Linked DNA regions of Novipirellula artificiosorum. The protein of the gene in region 1 binds, or shares a complex with, the protein of each later gene. Links are inferred from orthologs where the notes say so. Each region holds a gene or a part of one and is shown in the gene's direction. Other genes may lie near its edges. The genes, in order: secA and secY.

Region 1 (9,144 bases):
TTATTCGCCACGACGTCGAGGGAGCGTTTGGATTGGCAATCAACCGGCCGACACAGCGCCGGTTTCGCGATTTGGTTGAAATGAGCACCACCAAAGGTGGACAGCCGCGTGACGACGATTTCATTTATCGCGGCGGCCCAGTCGAAGGGCCATTGTTGGCACTGCACGATCTGGCGGGCGTTGGCGAACCCTGTGGCCCGGTCGGCTTTGATCCGGACGATGAATTGGGGCCTAATGAATCGACGACGGCGGGAGCCAAGTTTACGATCCAGAATCATCCTGCCGATCCGTTCGGTAGCATGTCGATCGACTTGGGGACCCCCCCAGCATGGATCACGGGCGACGACGACCATCTGAGAATCCTGTTGCATCGTCGTGATGCAAAAGTTCGCTTCGTGGCAAACTACAGCGGCTGGGGGCCAGGACAATTGGACGAAGAATTGCGAGTGGGGGGCTGGCTGATTGGACAAGTCGATCCCGACATTCTGTTTGGAGATGCCGATAATGTTTGGGAAATCGCCGTCAAACGCTGTGGACACGACATCCTCAACTCGATGGCTCCCGGCGTCCGCTTCGGTGACCCCAACTTAAACTAAACGAGTCTTAGCAAGGGTACTCGAGAGGAAAGGAAGTTCATGCGGCAGTACGTGATCGGTGACATTCATGGATGTGGCAAAGCGATTCGGTCGCTGATCGAAGCCATCGAGCCGTGCCCCGATGATGAACTCATCTTTCTTGGAGACTACATCGATCGGGGCCCCGACACAAAGGATGTCGTTGAACAGATTATCGAACTGCAGCAACGATGCCGGGTCGTCGCGCTGCGTGGAAACCACGAACTGATGCTGATGGGTGTCGTCTCGGCGGGATTGGACCAATCGATTTGGCAACAAAGCGGTGGTCAAGCCACGATTGCCAGCTATGGTGGTTCGCTGGAAAAGATCCCCGAATCGCACCTGCGTTTTTTCCGGTCACTGCGGCCTCATTACGAAACCGATCAGTTCATTTTCGTCCACGCCAACTACGTTGCAGATTGCCCGATGGCTCGGCAAGAGGACGCAGCCCGGTACTGGGCACATCTTGATTTCCCCTACCCGCCACCTCACCAAAGTGGCAAACGCGTGTTCGTCGGCCACACGCCACAAGCGGGCGGTGAAATCCTTGACTTGGGATACCTGGTTTGTATCGACACCTATTGTTTCGGTGGCGGGTACTTGACGGCCTTACAGACGGATTCGAGCGACATGATCCAAGTCGATCGGCATGGGCATGTTCGGCGGACCCCTGCCAAAATCCTGATGGATCGCTGTGCCGCCGCCACTCGCATCGTGCGGAGGTGGCTTAACAGGCCGACGCACGCGGAAGAGCCCTCGACGCTTGAAAGCGAGAAACGACAAACCAACGATTTCTCGCCGGAACAGAGTTAGTGGACTGTCAGCATCAAATATTAGGGTAGTGGATTTCGCCAGAAATCCGTAGCTCAGGTATTCTGAGCGACTTCTGGCGAAGTCCACTGCGTCTCCACTCGCAGTTTTAAACTTGACGGTCCACCAGCGGCATTGAAGGACACGCGATTTGCGCACCAAGCACCGGGACTGGCGCAAGCTAGGTGGAAATGCTACAACCATCGGGATTCACGAGTCGTCCCGCTTCCCTATCGGGCTTGCCGATTGGGATCAATCGGATCACGCATTCGTTTCACCCTTTGCCGCATGCGCCCGCCTTGGGTAGGAAGTACGCCCTCAGCCAATCGCTAGGGGACCAAGCGGGAAACAAGTGTCACCCTTCGTTCCGCAAAAATAGCGTTTTTTGCGTTGTTTCACGGAATGAAAGCAGACCGAAACATTCCGCTCGTTCTGAAACGACTCAATCGACAAACCGAAACCAACTTTCGCTCCCTTTGCGATGGAGAAACAATCTGTGTCTGACATCTACACCCAATACAACGAAGTCGAAAAGCTAATCGATGGCGAAAAATTCGAGGAGGCCATTGCGGGATTGAACGAAATCGTTGGTGAGGACGAAACGTTCGTGCTCGGCCACTTGGCGCTCGCCCGCGTCTACACCAAAACCGGGCAACACGACCTGGCAATCAAACATGGTGAGAAGGCCTGCGAACTTGAGCCCGAAGATGCGTTCAACTTCACCGCCTTAAGTGTGACGTACCAACGCGCGTGGGCCGGGACGCAAGACCAGCAATACATCACAGCGGCCGAAGACGCGATGGGCCGAGCAAGGATGCTAGAAGGGCGCTAACAAGATTGTGGATCCCTGGATCGTTTTTTTAGGGGGGGGAGATGCGATGTTCCTTGCTTTGCGGTGCCGTCCCACCGCTTCGCTACCCCAACTTGTTTAGCCAAAAAGACAATCACAGTTGACCCATCTTCGCCAAACCCGTAACTTGCCGTCTTAAAAGCATTTAGGTAGCACATCATCAACCCTTCGTTATGCTGTGGTGGATCTTGTTAGGGGATTCTTTTCCTTTAGGGTTCTCTCACCAGATCCACTACAGCTAACCCCCCAAGTCTTGGCCTGGACGATGCAAGAGGCGATTTTGTGGTGGAAAACCGTCGCAAGCGGTCGCGATTCGGCTGTGGTCCACCCACCACGGCCCTCAATTTGCCGTATCGGTTGCGAAACCCTGCCAACGTGCCATTTTGACGCAATCGATGCGTCTGCCCGCATACGTATTTTCAACGACTGAAACCATGTCATTCTTTGAACGACTTTTTGATATTCTCGGTGTCATTTTTGGCGGCTTTTTCGGAGCGGTCGAACGTGGGATCACTTCGATCTTCGGGTCTGCGAACGCTCGCCAAGTATCCAAATTGCAGCAGCGTGCGGAGAAGATCGGTGAGTTAGAGCCGAAATACGAGGCGATGACGGACGAGCAGTTGCGGGAGCAGACGGAGATTTTCCGCCAACGACTTCGTGACGGTGAGACGCTCGATAACATCCTCGATGAAGCGTTCGCCGTTTGCCGCGAAGGTGGCAAACGGTACCTTGGGATGCGTCATTACGACGTTCAATTCGTCGGTGGCATGGTGCTTCACAGCGGAGGAATCGCTGAAATGGTCACCGGGGAAGGGAAGACACTCGTCGCGACATTGCCAGCCTACTTGAACGCGCTCGAAGGCAAAGGGGTCCATGTCGTCACGGTAAATGATTACTTGGCTCGCCGTGACATGGAATGGATGGCGCCGCTCTACATGAACTTGGGGCTGACCGTTAATGCGATCCAATCAGGGATGTCGACCGGAGAAAAGCAGGCCGCCTACGCATGCGATATCACCTACGGCACCAACAACGAATTCGGATTCGACTACCTCCGTGACAACATGCGACCGGCGGCAAAGGGCGACAATCGTTATCCCAGTGAGGCGCAACAGTGCCAAGGGCCACTGAACTTTGCGATCATCGACGAAGTCGACAATATCCTGATTGATGAAGCGAGAACGCCGTTGATCATCAGCGGCCCCGCCGACTTGGACCTGGGGCGATATGCCGAAGCCGATCGCGTGGCTCGTCAATTGCGCAAGGAAGAACACTTTAAGGTCGACGAAAAACAACACAACGTCACGCTCAGTGACGAAGGGGTGCGTGAAGCCGAGAAACTAGCAGGCGTGGAAAGCTTCTATACCGCAGGCAACATGGAATGGCCTCACTTGATCGACAACGCGCTCAAAGCTCATTTCCTCTACAAACTGGACGTCAACTACGTCATCAAAGATCGCCAAATCATCATTGTCGACGAGTTCACGGGACGGTTGATGGAAGGCCGCCAATGGAGTGACGGGTTGCACCAAGCGGTCGAAGCGAAGGAAGGCGTCCCGATCAAACAGGAAACGCAAACGTTTGCAACCGCGTCGCTGCAGAACATCTTCAAGATGTACAAGAAGTTGGCGGGGATGACGGGGACTGCCATGACCGAATCGACCGAGTTCATGAAGATCTACGGGTTGGATGTGGTCGCGATCCCTACCAACCGGGAAATGAAACGGATCGAGCACCCTGATTTGATCTACTTGACCGAAAAGGACAAGTACAAGGCACTGGCCGACGAGGTCGAGCGGACGAACAAATGGGATGTGCTGACGCTAAAGGACGGCAGTGAGATTTGGGGGAAAATCCAAAGCGAAGATGAAACCGAAGTGAGCATCCTTCAGAAGGGTGAGAAACACGCCGAAAAAGTTCCAACCAGCAAGATCACCAAGGTCGAACACGCGGGACGCCCGGTATTGATTGGAACGGTCAGCATCGAAAAGAGTGAACGATTGTCAGCGCTGCTTGAACGGCGTGGAATCAAACATGACGTCCTGAACGCGAAAAATCACGGCCGTGAAGCGGACATTGTTTCTCAAGCCGGTCGTGTTAACGCCGTGACGATTGCAACCAACATGGCAGGCCGCGGTACCGACATCGTGCTGGGCGGGAATCCCGAAACGATGGCGTGGGCTCAACTGCAACACAAGTACCCGACGCGGCTGGAAGTGCCGGATGACGAGTGGAACGCATTGGTCAAAGAGATCGACGAACAGGAAAAGATGAGTGCCGAAGGGGATGTCGTTCGCGACCTTGCCGGGTTGTATGTGATTGGCACCGAACGACACGAATCGAGACGCATCGACCTACAGCTTCGAGGTCGTTGTGGTCGACAAGGCGATCCAGGCTCGAGCCGGTTCTTCCTATCGCTGGAGGACGACTTGATGCGGATTTTCGCAGGTGATTTCGTCAAGAGCATGATGGAAAGACTTGGCATGCAAGAGGGCGAAGCCATCGAATCCTCGCTGGTCACTCGGCGAATCGCCGCGGCTCAAAAGAAGGTCGAAGAACGCAATTACGAAATACGCAAAAGCCTACTCGACTACGACGAGGTGATGGACGAGCAGCGAAAACGCGTTTACCGCTATCGTCAAAACCTGCTCGATGGTCACAGTTCACGCAACATGATCCTCGACTTGATTCGGGCTCAAATCGACAAGTACGTCGAAACGTTCATGGAACCCAATTACGGAGTCGATTCGTTTGCGGCATTCGCAGGAGGCCAACTCGATTGCCAATTGGAAGCTCGTGACTTCTTGAATATGGACTTCGACATGGCCAAGTCCTATTCGATCGACCAGGCAGAACGAGCGGCAGAGGTGACGGTTGAAGAAATCGTCGAAGAGAATTTGCCGGCGGGGATGGAAGAAGAATGGAACTGGAAAGCCATGACCAATTGGTCCAACACTCGATTGGCGACCAATTATCAAGAACACCAATTGAAATCGATGAATCGCGATGAATTGGTAGAGGAACTCATCAAGAAGTCACATGAAAAGATCAACAAGGTTGATTTGAGTGACGGCGAACCCCTGCTCGACACCGACTATGGCCTACGCACGCTTTGTGCATGGATGCGACATAAGTTTGGTATCGAAACCACGCCAGACGAGTTTCGTGACGTCGACGATTATCGTGTTGTCGCCGACGCACTGATGCAACGAGCCGAGCAGGCTTACACACGAAAAGAAGCCGAATATCCCGTTTTGACCGGCATCTCTCGGTTCACCGAGAAGCAGGGAGCACAGGTATCGCTCGACCGCGAAGGTTTAGTCGATTGGGTCAACCATCGGTTCGGCGCTGAACTGAATCCCGATGATGTTCGACTCAACCGAGATGACTTGAAGGCTCAGTTGGTCGAGTTTAGTCGCAAAACGGGTGATGCAGCCGAACAAAAATACAGCGTTGCCGAAACCAAGGTGGACGAGCTGTTTGGTAAAGCGGACCCAGAGACGACAGCGATTTTGGCAAGTGGAAAGAATGGCAGTTTGGATGCCTTGATCGAGTGGCTGCAAGCCGAATTGAGTCATCGAGCGGACAAATCGGACTTGTCGCGAATGAATCGTAGCGAGTTGAAGCTAGCCGTTGACGGTGCTGTCGACGATCGGTTCTATCCCGAGATGCGGCGTATGGAACGCCAGATCTTGCTCAGCATTGTTGATGAAGCCTGGAAGAACCACCTGTTGACCATGGACCATTTGCGCAGCAGCGTCGGATTGAAGGGCTACGCTCAATTGGACCCCAAAGTCGAATACAAACGCGAAGGCATGCGATTATTCGATTCCATGTGGGAGTCGATTGGCGAACGGGTGACCGATTTGATTTTCCGGATGGAATCCTTCAACGACGCCTTTATCCGAAGCACATGGGTGGACGCCGCAACGCGGCACGATGATCCTCATGCGTCGGGGGCGGCGACGGCGAATGAATCCAACACGCCCGCTCAGCAGGCGGCGCAGCAAAGCAATCGCGGTGAAGATGCAAAGCCGGACCCGATACGCCATGATGCCCCGCGAATCGGCCGAAATGATCCCTGTCCCTGCGGCAGCGGAAAAAAGTACAAATCATGCTGCATGAGAAAACGTGGACGTGTGGTTTAGCTCAGTTGCCAACCCTCAGCGTTTCGCTTCGGGCTGATAGCTGAAGGATTGGCTAGGAAAGGATTCCGATGTTCGCAAATTTGATCTACTTTGCTGCCCTGCTTCTGGTTTCGCCAGTGGTCCTGTACCGCATGGTCAGGCATGGTCGCTACCGGCGTGGCGTCCGTGAGAAGGTCCTTGGCTTGTCGGCATCTCATGCGCGAAACCTCTCCGCTGGCAAACGTTGCATTTGGATCCATGCCGTCAGTGTCGGCGAAGTCAATCTGGTTCGTGGCGTCGCAATGCGACTGCAACAACAACACCCTGATACACCTGTCCTGATCAGCACATCGACCGATACCGGCTACGACCTGGCTATTCGGCTGTTTGGCGCCCAGCGAGTCTTCTTCTGCCCTCTCGATTTCTCCTGGGCAGTGGCAAGGGCGATTCGAAATCTCAATCCGCAGTTGCTGCTGTTGGCGGAGCTCGAGCTTTGGCCCAATCTGATTCGCATGACTCGTGATCACGGATGCCCTGTGATGGTCATCAACGCACGGCTGAGTGAATCGAGTGCAAACCGATACCAACGCTTCGGCGCGTTCACACGACGAACGTTCGCCCGCTTGTCCTGGGTCGGCTGTCAAAACGAAGCGACAGCATCCCGTTTCCTGAAATGCGGCTCCAACCCAGATCGCCTTGAGGTGACCGGATCGATCAAGTTTGATGATGCACCTACGAGCCGCGATACGGTCGAGGTGCAATCGCGACAACAATGGGCTGGCGTTGACCCCTGGAACCGGGTTTGGGTCGGTGGCAGCACCGGCCCAGGCGAAGAAGCCATGGTGATTCGCGTTTACCAATCGCTGCGGTCATCCCATCACCAATTGCGTTTGGTGTTGGTACCCAGACACGTGGAACGATTCGATGCGGTCGCTAAGTTAGTCGAGCAATCGGGACTGAAGGTCCATCGCCGCTCGACCGGAAAATCACGGAACCAAAGCAGCTGGGAATCGGACACCGTCGTGTTGGTTGATACCATCGGCGAGCTTCGACACTGGTGGGGCGTGAGCCAGATTGCGACCGTTGGCGGCAGCTTTGGGGACCGAGGCGGTCAAAACATGCTGGAACCAGCCGGTTACGGCAGCGCGGTTTCGTTTGGGCCAGACACACGAAATTTTAAAGAAATCGCCAATCAATTGGTGGCCGAAGGTGGCGCAGCCCGCGTCGCAGACGAATCGGAATTGCGACAATTCGTCACTCGCTGCTTAGACGACATCCCCGCAGCAGATTGCCTCGGCCGGAACGCACGACGTGTCATCGGCCAGCACCAAGGGGCGAAAGAGCGGACGCTCGCCTCAATCGAAGCGACGCTGCAAAGCGACGATACCCATTTTCGAGCAGCTTAGAGCCATCCGAACGAGAGCCAATCGAAACCCAGGGATTTGTGCAAATTCGGGATTCCCGCAACGTCCACCCTGCCCAAATCGGCTGGCTCAGTCACCACGAAGCTTGAGGCCAAGATCGGTCAGCTTTTCACGGACTTCGTTCAGGCTCGTGACGCCAAAGTTCTTGCACTCAAGCATCTCGTCACCCGTCTTTCTCAACAGCTCACCGATCGTGTTGAGCTGCAAACGTGCCATACACTTCCTGGCTCGCACCGAGAGATTCAGATCCGAAATAGGACGCTCTAAGAACGCTTGCTCGTCGGCCGACATGTGGCTGGTGTCGATTGGTGGATCGCTGCTCTTCTTTTCGTGCGCGAATTGACCGAGCGACAACCCTTTGCTGGTTAACATTTCGCGAATCTCGTAGAGACTCGTTTCGCCAAAATTCTTGCTGCTCAGCAATTCCGCTTCGCTGGTTCGCGTCAAATCGCCAATCGTGTCGATGCCCATTTTTTGAAGGCAATTGCGACTTCGAACACTCAATTCGAAGTTAGCGACGGGCATGTTCAACGTTTGAGCCAAGCGGTCATTTCGTCGCTGGGCCTCCTCGTCGTACAACAAGTTGCCGGTTGCCGCCGCATCTTTCAGGTAAAGGTTCGTTTGCGGGTGATCGGGGTATGATTCCAGAATCCTCCGATAGCACGCTTGAGCCTTATCAAATTGGTTATTGTCTTCGTAGATCAAACCCAGGTTGATCAAAGCCCCAATGCCAGTCGGGAAGGCTTTCACGGCACGCTCGTAGAGCCTCAAGGCCTCTTCGTCATTGCCGAGACGCTCGTTTTCGAGCGCCAAACCGAATAAGGCCCCGGCGTGGTTTTCGTCCGTGTTGACCGCTCGTTGGTACAACGCCAGCGCTTCCTCCAGCCGACCTCCGACCAAGGCAACGGTAGCTGCACGTTGGTACATGTACTCGGATGTTTGCTCGGAAGGTCCGAAAATATTATCCAGAATTTCGAGCGCTTTATCGGTTCGTCCAGCGTAACGATGCGATTCGGCGATCCGGATCTTGCAATCATCATCGTTGTAACCGGATTTCTGCGATTGCTCGTACGCTTCGATCGCTTCTTCGAAATGGCCGAGTTCAAAATGGGCCCGGCCGGTGTAGAACAGTGCCATTGCGCTGCCGTCTGCCTTTTGCAGCGTGTTGAGCGAATTGCGGAACTTGCCCAGCAGGAACAGGCAGACACCCAATTTGGTCTGCGCCGCAGGACTGCGTGCTTCCTGTTCTTCCATTTCGTTAACGGCATCACGAAGTTCGCCGAAATGACCGTAATTCTCGGTAATCGCCGCTCGAATGG
Region 2 (5,535 bases), on another replicon or contig:
GATGGATAAGAACAAGAAGCTTCTCAAGAAACGCATTCGACGGCGACAGCACGTTCGCAACAAGTTACGTGGCGACGCGGAACGACCGCGGCTTTGTGTGAGTCGGTCGTTGAAGCATTTCAGTTGCCAGCTTGTCGATGACGAAGCGGGCAAGACCTTGGTCAGCGCAAGCACCTTGGATCAATCCGTTCGCGGAGATGTCGGTTACGGCGGTAACAGTGAGGCGGCAGCCAAGATCGGTACGTTGATTGCCGAGAAAGCGACGGCTGCGGGAATCACGAGTGTGCGATTGGATCGTGGACATAATCGGTACCACGGCCGAGTGAAAGCATTCGCCGACGCGGCACGCGAAGCTGGTTTGCAGTTTTAATAGACGCACCTGCCGTTAGGGCGGGTGGATTCAGAAAAGACAAATCCTAATTCGAGGACAGAACCATTAGTAACGGACCACGAAACAAGCGGAACAAAGGCGAAGAAAATTCGCTCGGCGACTTGCTCGATCGCGTCGTCAAAATTAAACGTTGTGCGGCCGTGGTTAAAGGTGGTCGTCGGTTTAGTTTTGCTGCGATGGTGGTTGTCGGTGACGGCAACGGCAAAGTCGGCTGGGGCTATGGCAAAGCCAATGAGGTTCCACCGAGCGTCCAGAAAGCTCAAAAACAAGCCAGTCATAGCATGATCGACGTGCCCTTGGTCGAAGGCACGCTTCCGCACCAAGTGTGGGGGCGGTATGGAGCGGCCAAGGTGCTGTTGATTCCGGCAGGTGCGGGTACCGGTATCATTGCCGGACAAGCGGTTCGCGCCGTTTGCGAAGCCTGTGGCGTGCACGATATTTTGACCAAGTCGTACGGCACCAATAACCCGGTGACACTTGTCAAAGCAACCGTCGATGCATTGTCCAAGCTGAGGACACGCGAGCAAGTCGCGGCGCTTCGCGGACTCGAGGTCGAAGAGTTGACCGCTGCAAAGTAGTTCAATTCGTACGATCCCAACCAAACATCACCATTCAATCTAAACGTATTTGATCCAGGTTTCGTTATGAACCTTAACGACGTCCATCGCGGGATAACCAAGCACCGCAAACGCAAACGCATCGGGCGTGGTCCCGGTAGCGGTACGGGTAAGACATCCGGCCGTGGTCACAAGGGGCACAAGAGCCGTAGTGGGTACAGTCGAAAACCCAACTTCCAAGGCGGTGCGATGCCGATGTTCCGGCGCGTTCCCAAGCGAGGCTTTAACAACAAATGGTCCGTCGACGTGTTCGCGGTCAACGTTGGCAAGTTGAACGAAGCATTCGATGACGGTGCCGAAGTGACCCTGCAAGAATTGGCGGCCAAGGACTTGGCAAAAGGTAGTTTTGATGAGGTGAAGATCCTCGGCGATGGCGAATTGACCAAGAAGCTGACCGTTTCGGCTCATCGATTCAGCAAGAGTGCCGAAGAGAAGATCACGGCTGCCGGAGGGACGATCAATAAGTTGGCCCCAAAACGAGAGCCAGCCGAACGCGTTGCGGCGCTCAAGCAAGAACGCGAAGCTGCGAAAAAGTAGCGTTTGCGTCGGACCACCCGGTCCGATCGTTGACCGCCGCGGGTTGCGGCACCGCTCTTTTTCAATCGCGGTCTCCCCACAAGGAGCCGCACACGAGGCAACCGAGAGGGCCAACCGCCCGGCCGACTGCGAGTTGGCCGGGCGGTTGGCCCTTATTTATGCCCCTGTCCCACTGGTGGCGCGGGTCGTTCAAATAAAATCATTTCCAGCCTTCGGATTACCTACATTCCTATCGCCCAGAACCTGCACAAACGGTAAACTTCGCCTAGGAATCGGGTGTGTCGATCGACTCACCGGGTATCACATACCGGCATTTTACGCCCTGCCAAACACGAGACAGTTTGACGTATGTTTGAGAAACTACGAATCATTTTTTCGATTCCCGAACTTCGTAAGAAGGTACTTCTGACGATCGGCTTGTTGGCCGTTTATCGGATCGGTTTCCACATCCCGTTGCCGATGATCGCAACCAATATGGGCGATACGGTGGGCGGTGGAGCCGCCGACTTCTTTGAGAAGGTCAGCGTGTTTGCTGCCAGCGATCTACGGCAAGCGACCATTTTTGGTCTCGGCATCATGCCCTATATCTCGGCATCGATTATTTTCCAGCTTCTCGGCAGCGTCTACAAGCCGCTCGAGGAACTCAAGAAAGAAGGCGAAGCTGGACGCAAAAAACTCAACGAATACACCCGTTATTTGACCGTCTTCATTTGTGTGATCCAGAGCTACATGTACTTGAAGTTCATGTTGATGGCGGGTGGCAGTACGGGCTACGGAAACATCAACCCCAACTTTTTGAATGCTGATGCAACCGGCTTGTTTTTCGGTTGGCAAATTGTCGCCGTCTTGGTGATGACCTGTGGTACGGTGTTCTTGATGTGGCTGGGTGAACAGATTGACGAATACGGGATCGGCAATGGGATCAGCCTGCTGATCATGGCGGGGATCTTGGCTCGAATGCCTCAGGCGTTGTATGAGCTGATTCGAAACATGAAGACCGAGTTGACCGGGTTGAGCCGGGGGCAAGTCGGGATCGAAACCTTGATTCTGCTGGTCCTGCTTTTTGTAGGCGTCGTTTTTGGTGTCGTCTTCATTACGCTTGGTCAACGCAAGATACCGACGCAATCGGCAAAGTTCACTCGAGGTCGCCGTGTCTATGGTGGGACTCGCCAACATTTGCCGCTTCGTATCAATCAAGCAGGGGTCATGCCGATCATTTTCGCAAGTAGTTTGCTAATGATTCCCGGTGTGATGTTCGGTTTTCTGGCTGCTCGATTCGAAAGTGGAGGAACCCTGTTTAACTTCTTAAACCTATCCAGTTTGACGCTGAGCGATCAGTCCTCGTACATCTTTAACCTGCTGTACGTCGCCCTGATCTTCTTCTTCTGTTTCTTCTGGACAGCGATTACCTTCAACCCGAAGGAAATGTCAGACAACCTGCGAGATAGCGGAACGTTTATCCCTGGTTATCGGCCGGGCAAGCGAACGACGGACTACCTTGAAAAGGTGATGGTTCGAATCACCTATGTCGGAGCCGCGTTCTTGTCGATCGTCGCGATTGTTCCGACCATCGTTTACGGATCGCTTGGTGTCCCCTATTCGATCGCCGGTTTTTACGGTGGGACAGGCTTGCTGATTGCCGTCAGCGTGGCCTTTGACCTCGTACAAAAGATCGACTCGCATCTCGTCATGCGAAACTATCGTGGCTTGCTCGAAGGTGCGGGTGGCGGAGTCACGCCGGTCGTATAGCTCCCCATCGCTTGGCTGGCCTGATGAATCGATGTTAAGACGTATCGAAACGTTGGCCGCGCGTTCTGGGCCCTTCTCCTCGCTGCGCTCGACCCCTTCCGCTGCGCTGCTCGTTGTACCGCGCATCTCGGGTGGTGTCTAATACATGTGCGGGGTAGGTGACGAGATTTCGCTCTGGACTTTCGACAAACCGCTGCGAATGATTGTTGCCTTGCGGTTCGCGCTGGTGCTGCGAACATGGGAAAGCCTGTTGCACGGAGGTGCGGTTCATGGGTGCGGTGGCTCTCGGACTCCTCGGTCAAAAAACCGGCTCATCCGACCGAAGCGCGCGGAACCCAGACTCAAGGTTTTTTGGAGGTATGGCTCCGGTGTCCAATGATCTCTTAGAAAAGAGTCCCCGACGGTCGGTCGTCCGCAGGGAACCGGTAGCACCCTTGGCGCACCGTCGACCGGGATATCCCTTGTCAAGTTGCAACTCTGCAGAGCTCGACTCCGTTTCTACCGGCAACTGCACGATAACAAGTGAAAATAGCTCCTGCCAGCAATGATGGGACACCGGAGAGATGCCTCGAAAACCTCCTGCGCACGCTTCCGCCGGATGAGCCAAAAAACCTAGGTGCGCAACAGCCTCAGCAAGCTTACACCTTCGCAAAAATCGGACAAGCGACGCAGTCCCCCCATCTCCGAGGTCGTGCAGTTTTTAAGTTGTGACTGCTGAAGTGTTTAGGTATCCAACCACCCCTGCCCGCGCAGCGGGAGGGGTCGAGCGCAGCGAGGGGGAGGGCCGGTATAGAAACAGTGCTGGAATTTCATGTTGTCATCGCAGCCCGTTTTCCCTCTCCCTCGCTTAGGCTCGACCTCTCCCAGAGGGAGAGGTAAATCTTGTAAGTCTTATTCAATCAACAACTTAAAAACTGCACGACCTCCAAGCGGGAGGGGTGGTTTGCCTCGCCCTTTGGGAGAGGGTTTCTTGGGACCCAAAATGGGTTGCTCCCTACGACCCCTTTCGAATCGGTGATACTTCCCATCGGTCTCCAAACCCCCACCGATTCGTCAGGTCACCGCTTGGCCGTGAAGGTGAAGGGTCCTACGCCCTCTTGTTGACCTCCGAGTTCAGGATGAGGGCGTTTTTCGTTGCTGACACGTTTTTCGCAATTGCCTACGCTATAGTGATCGAGGTAAGCTTTCGCGGAAGGTGGCGAACGAGTTGATGGAAACCGTGCTTGATTTTTTCCGAAACTGGTCAACGCTCACGACGCTTTCGGTCGTTGTCTTGGCGATCCAGGTTTTGGCGATCTGGTCGGCTTTTCATGCTCTACGATACGTTCGTACCTCTCAAGCGGTCGTGGCCTGGGTGGTGGCCTTGATCACCTTGCCGTTCTTGGCACTGCCACTCTACTGGGTTTTTGCGCGACATCGTTTTGAAGGGTATCGCGAAGCGATCCGCGACACCGGTGAGCGACATCTGATGTCAGTGAAAGCCATCCGTCGCGAATTGCTAACGCCGACGGATACGCAGTCGACGAAGCTCGATTCGCCACTTGAGCATGTTGCGGATGTCTTGGACACGCCGATATCGCACGGCAATCAGTTTCAATTGATCGTCAATGGCGATGCCTTTTTCGACGAGGTGGACTCGCAGATCCGCACTGCGCAGCGCTACATCTATGCTGCTTTCTATATCATCCGCGATGATGAAGTGGGTAACCGTTTTGCGGACGCATTGATTGAGCGTGCCGAAGCGGGAGTGGCCGTGCGTTTGTTGTACGACGAGGTTGGTTGTTTGCGGTTGTCAAAGCACTACCTTGCTCGGCTGAGCCGGGCGGGGGTCGATGTGCGAGCGTTCAACACGCGTCAAGGTTTCGTGAACCGCTTTCAAATCAATTTTCGAAATCATCGAAAAATGTTGGTCATTGATGGTCTTCGGGCGATTGTCGGTGGTTTGAACGTTGGCAATGAGTATGTGGGGAAAGCCAGCTGGATTTCTGATTGGCGTGACACGGCGGTTCTGGTCCGAGGCAGAGTCGCTCGCAAGGTCCAAGCGGTCTTCGCCGGTGACTACTACTGGGCCGCTCGCTGTGATCTGCCAGAAGCCGATTGGAGTGAGGATCTGGATGCCGGCGATTCCGCGACCTGCTCAACTGGACTGGCAGCCGTTTGTGCAACGGGCCCGGCCGATTTGCGGCCGCGAGCGACGATGATGTTCTCCGCAGCGATCGGTGCGGCTCGTCAGCGTGTTTG

What was found.
Region 2: the proteins of secA (region 1) and secY are in contact, whole or in part, in a crystal structure (PDB 3DIN), measured with the Thermotoga maritima proteins. The link is inferred for Novipirellula artificiosorum from one-to-one orthologs. Residues at the interface, in WP_004082002.1 of Thermotoga maritima: Glu261, Ala262, Arg263, Lys300, Ala301, Arg302, Thr303, Ile304, Ile305, Leu323, Tyr324, Asp325, Pro326, Val329, Ser330, Tyr333, Ile336, Lys340, Phe345, Val349, Glu363, Phe364, Tyr374, Ser375, Gly376, Gly377, Glu393, Ile395, Thr482, Ser483; in WP_004081795.1 of Thermotoga maritima: Glu108, Gly109, Glu110, Glu111, Ala236, Glu237, Arg238, Arg239, Ile240, Thr241, Ile242, Gln243, Tyr244, Ala245, Arg246, Arg247, Val248, Thr249, Gly250, Arg251, Arg252, Val253, Tyr254, Gly256, Ala257, Ser258, Thr259, Tyr260, Leu261, Pro262.

Annotation. Positions count from the first base shown.
Region 1 is NZ_SJPV01000002.1:842,368-851,511, reverse strand. What follows is about bases 2,323-6,622. They hold secA (preprotein translocase subunit SecA), read left to right. Parts: upstream 2,323-2,708; coding sequence 2,709-6,422; downstream 6,423-6,622. Other genes in these bases: Poly41_RS08895 (3-deoxy-D-manno-octulosonic acid transferase), read left to right, coding at 6,491-6,622. Also shown: Poly41_RS08915 (YqgE/AlgH family protein), read left to right, coding at 1-596; Poly41_RS08910 (metallophosphoesterase family protein), read left to right, coding at 636-1,427; Poly41_RS08905 (tetratricopeptide repeat protein), read left to right, coding at 1,906-2,256; more of Poly41_RS08895, read left to right, coding at 6,623-7,807; Poly41_RS08890 (DNA-directed RNA polymerase subunit alpha C-terminal domain-containing protein), read right to left, coding at 7,895-9,144. UniProt on the Escherichia coli protein: Required for protein export, interacts with the SecYEG preprotein conducting channel.
Region 2 is NZ_SJPV01000011.1:177,613-183,147, forward strand. The notes cover bases 1,139-4,093. They hold secY (preprotein translocase subunit SecY), read left to right. Parts: upstream 1,139-1,893; coding sequence 1,894-3,294; downstream 3,295-4,093. Other genes in these bases: rplO (50S ribosomal protein L15), read left to right, coding at 1,139-1,545. Outside these bases: rplR (50S ribosomal protein L18), read left to right, coding at 2-370; rpsE (30S ribosomal protein S5), read left to right, coding at 436-969; more of rplO, read left to right, coding at 1,036-1,138; cls (cardiolipin synthase), read left to right, coding at 4,505-5,535. UniProt on the Escherichia coli protein: The central subunit of the protein translocation channel SecYEG. Consists of two halves formed by TMs 1-5 and 6-10.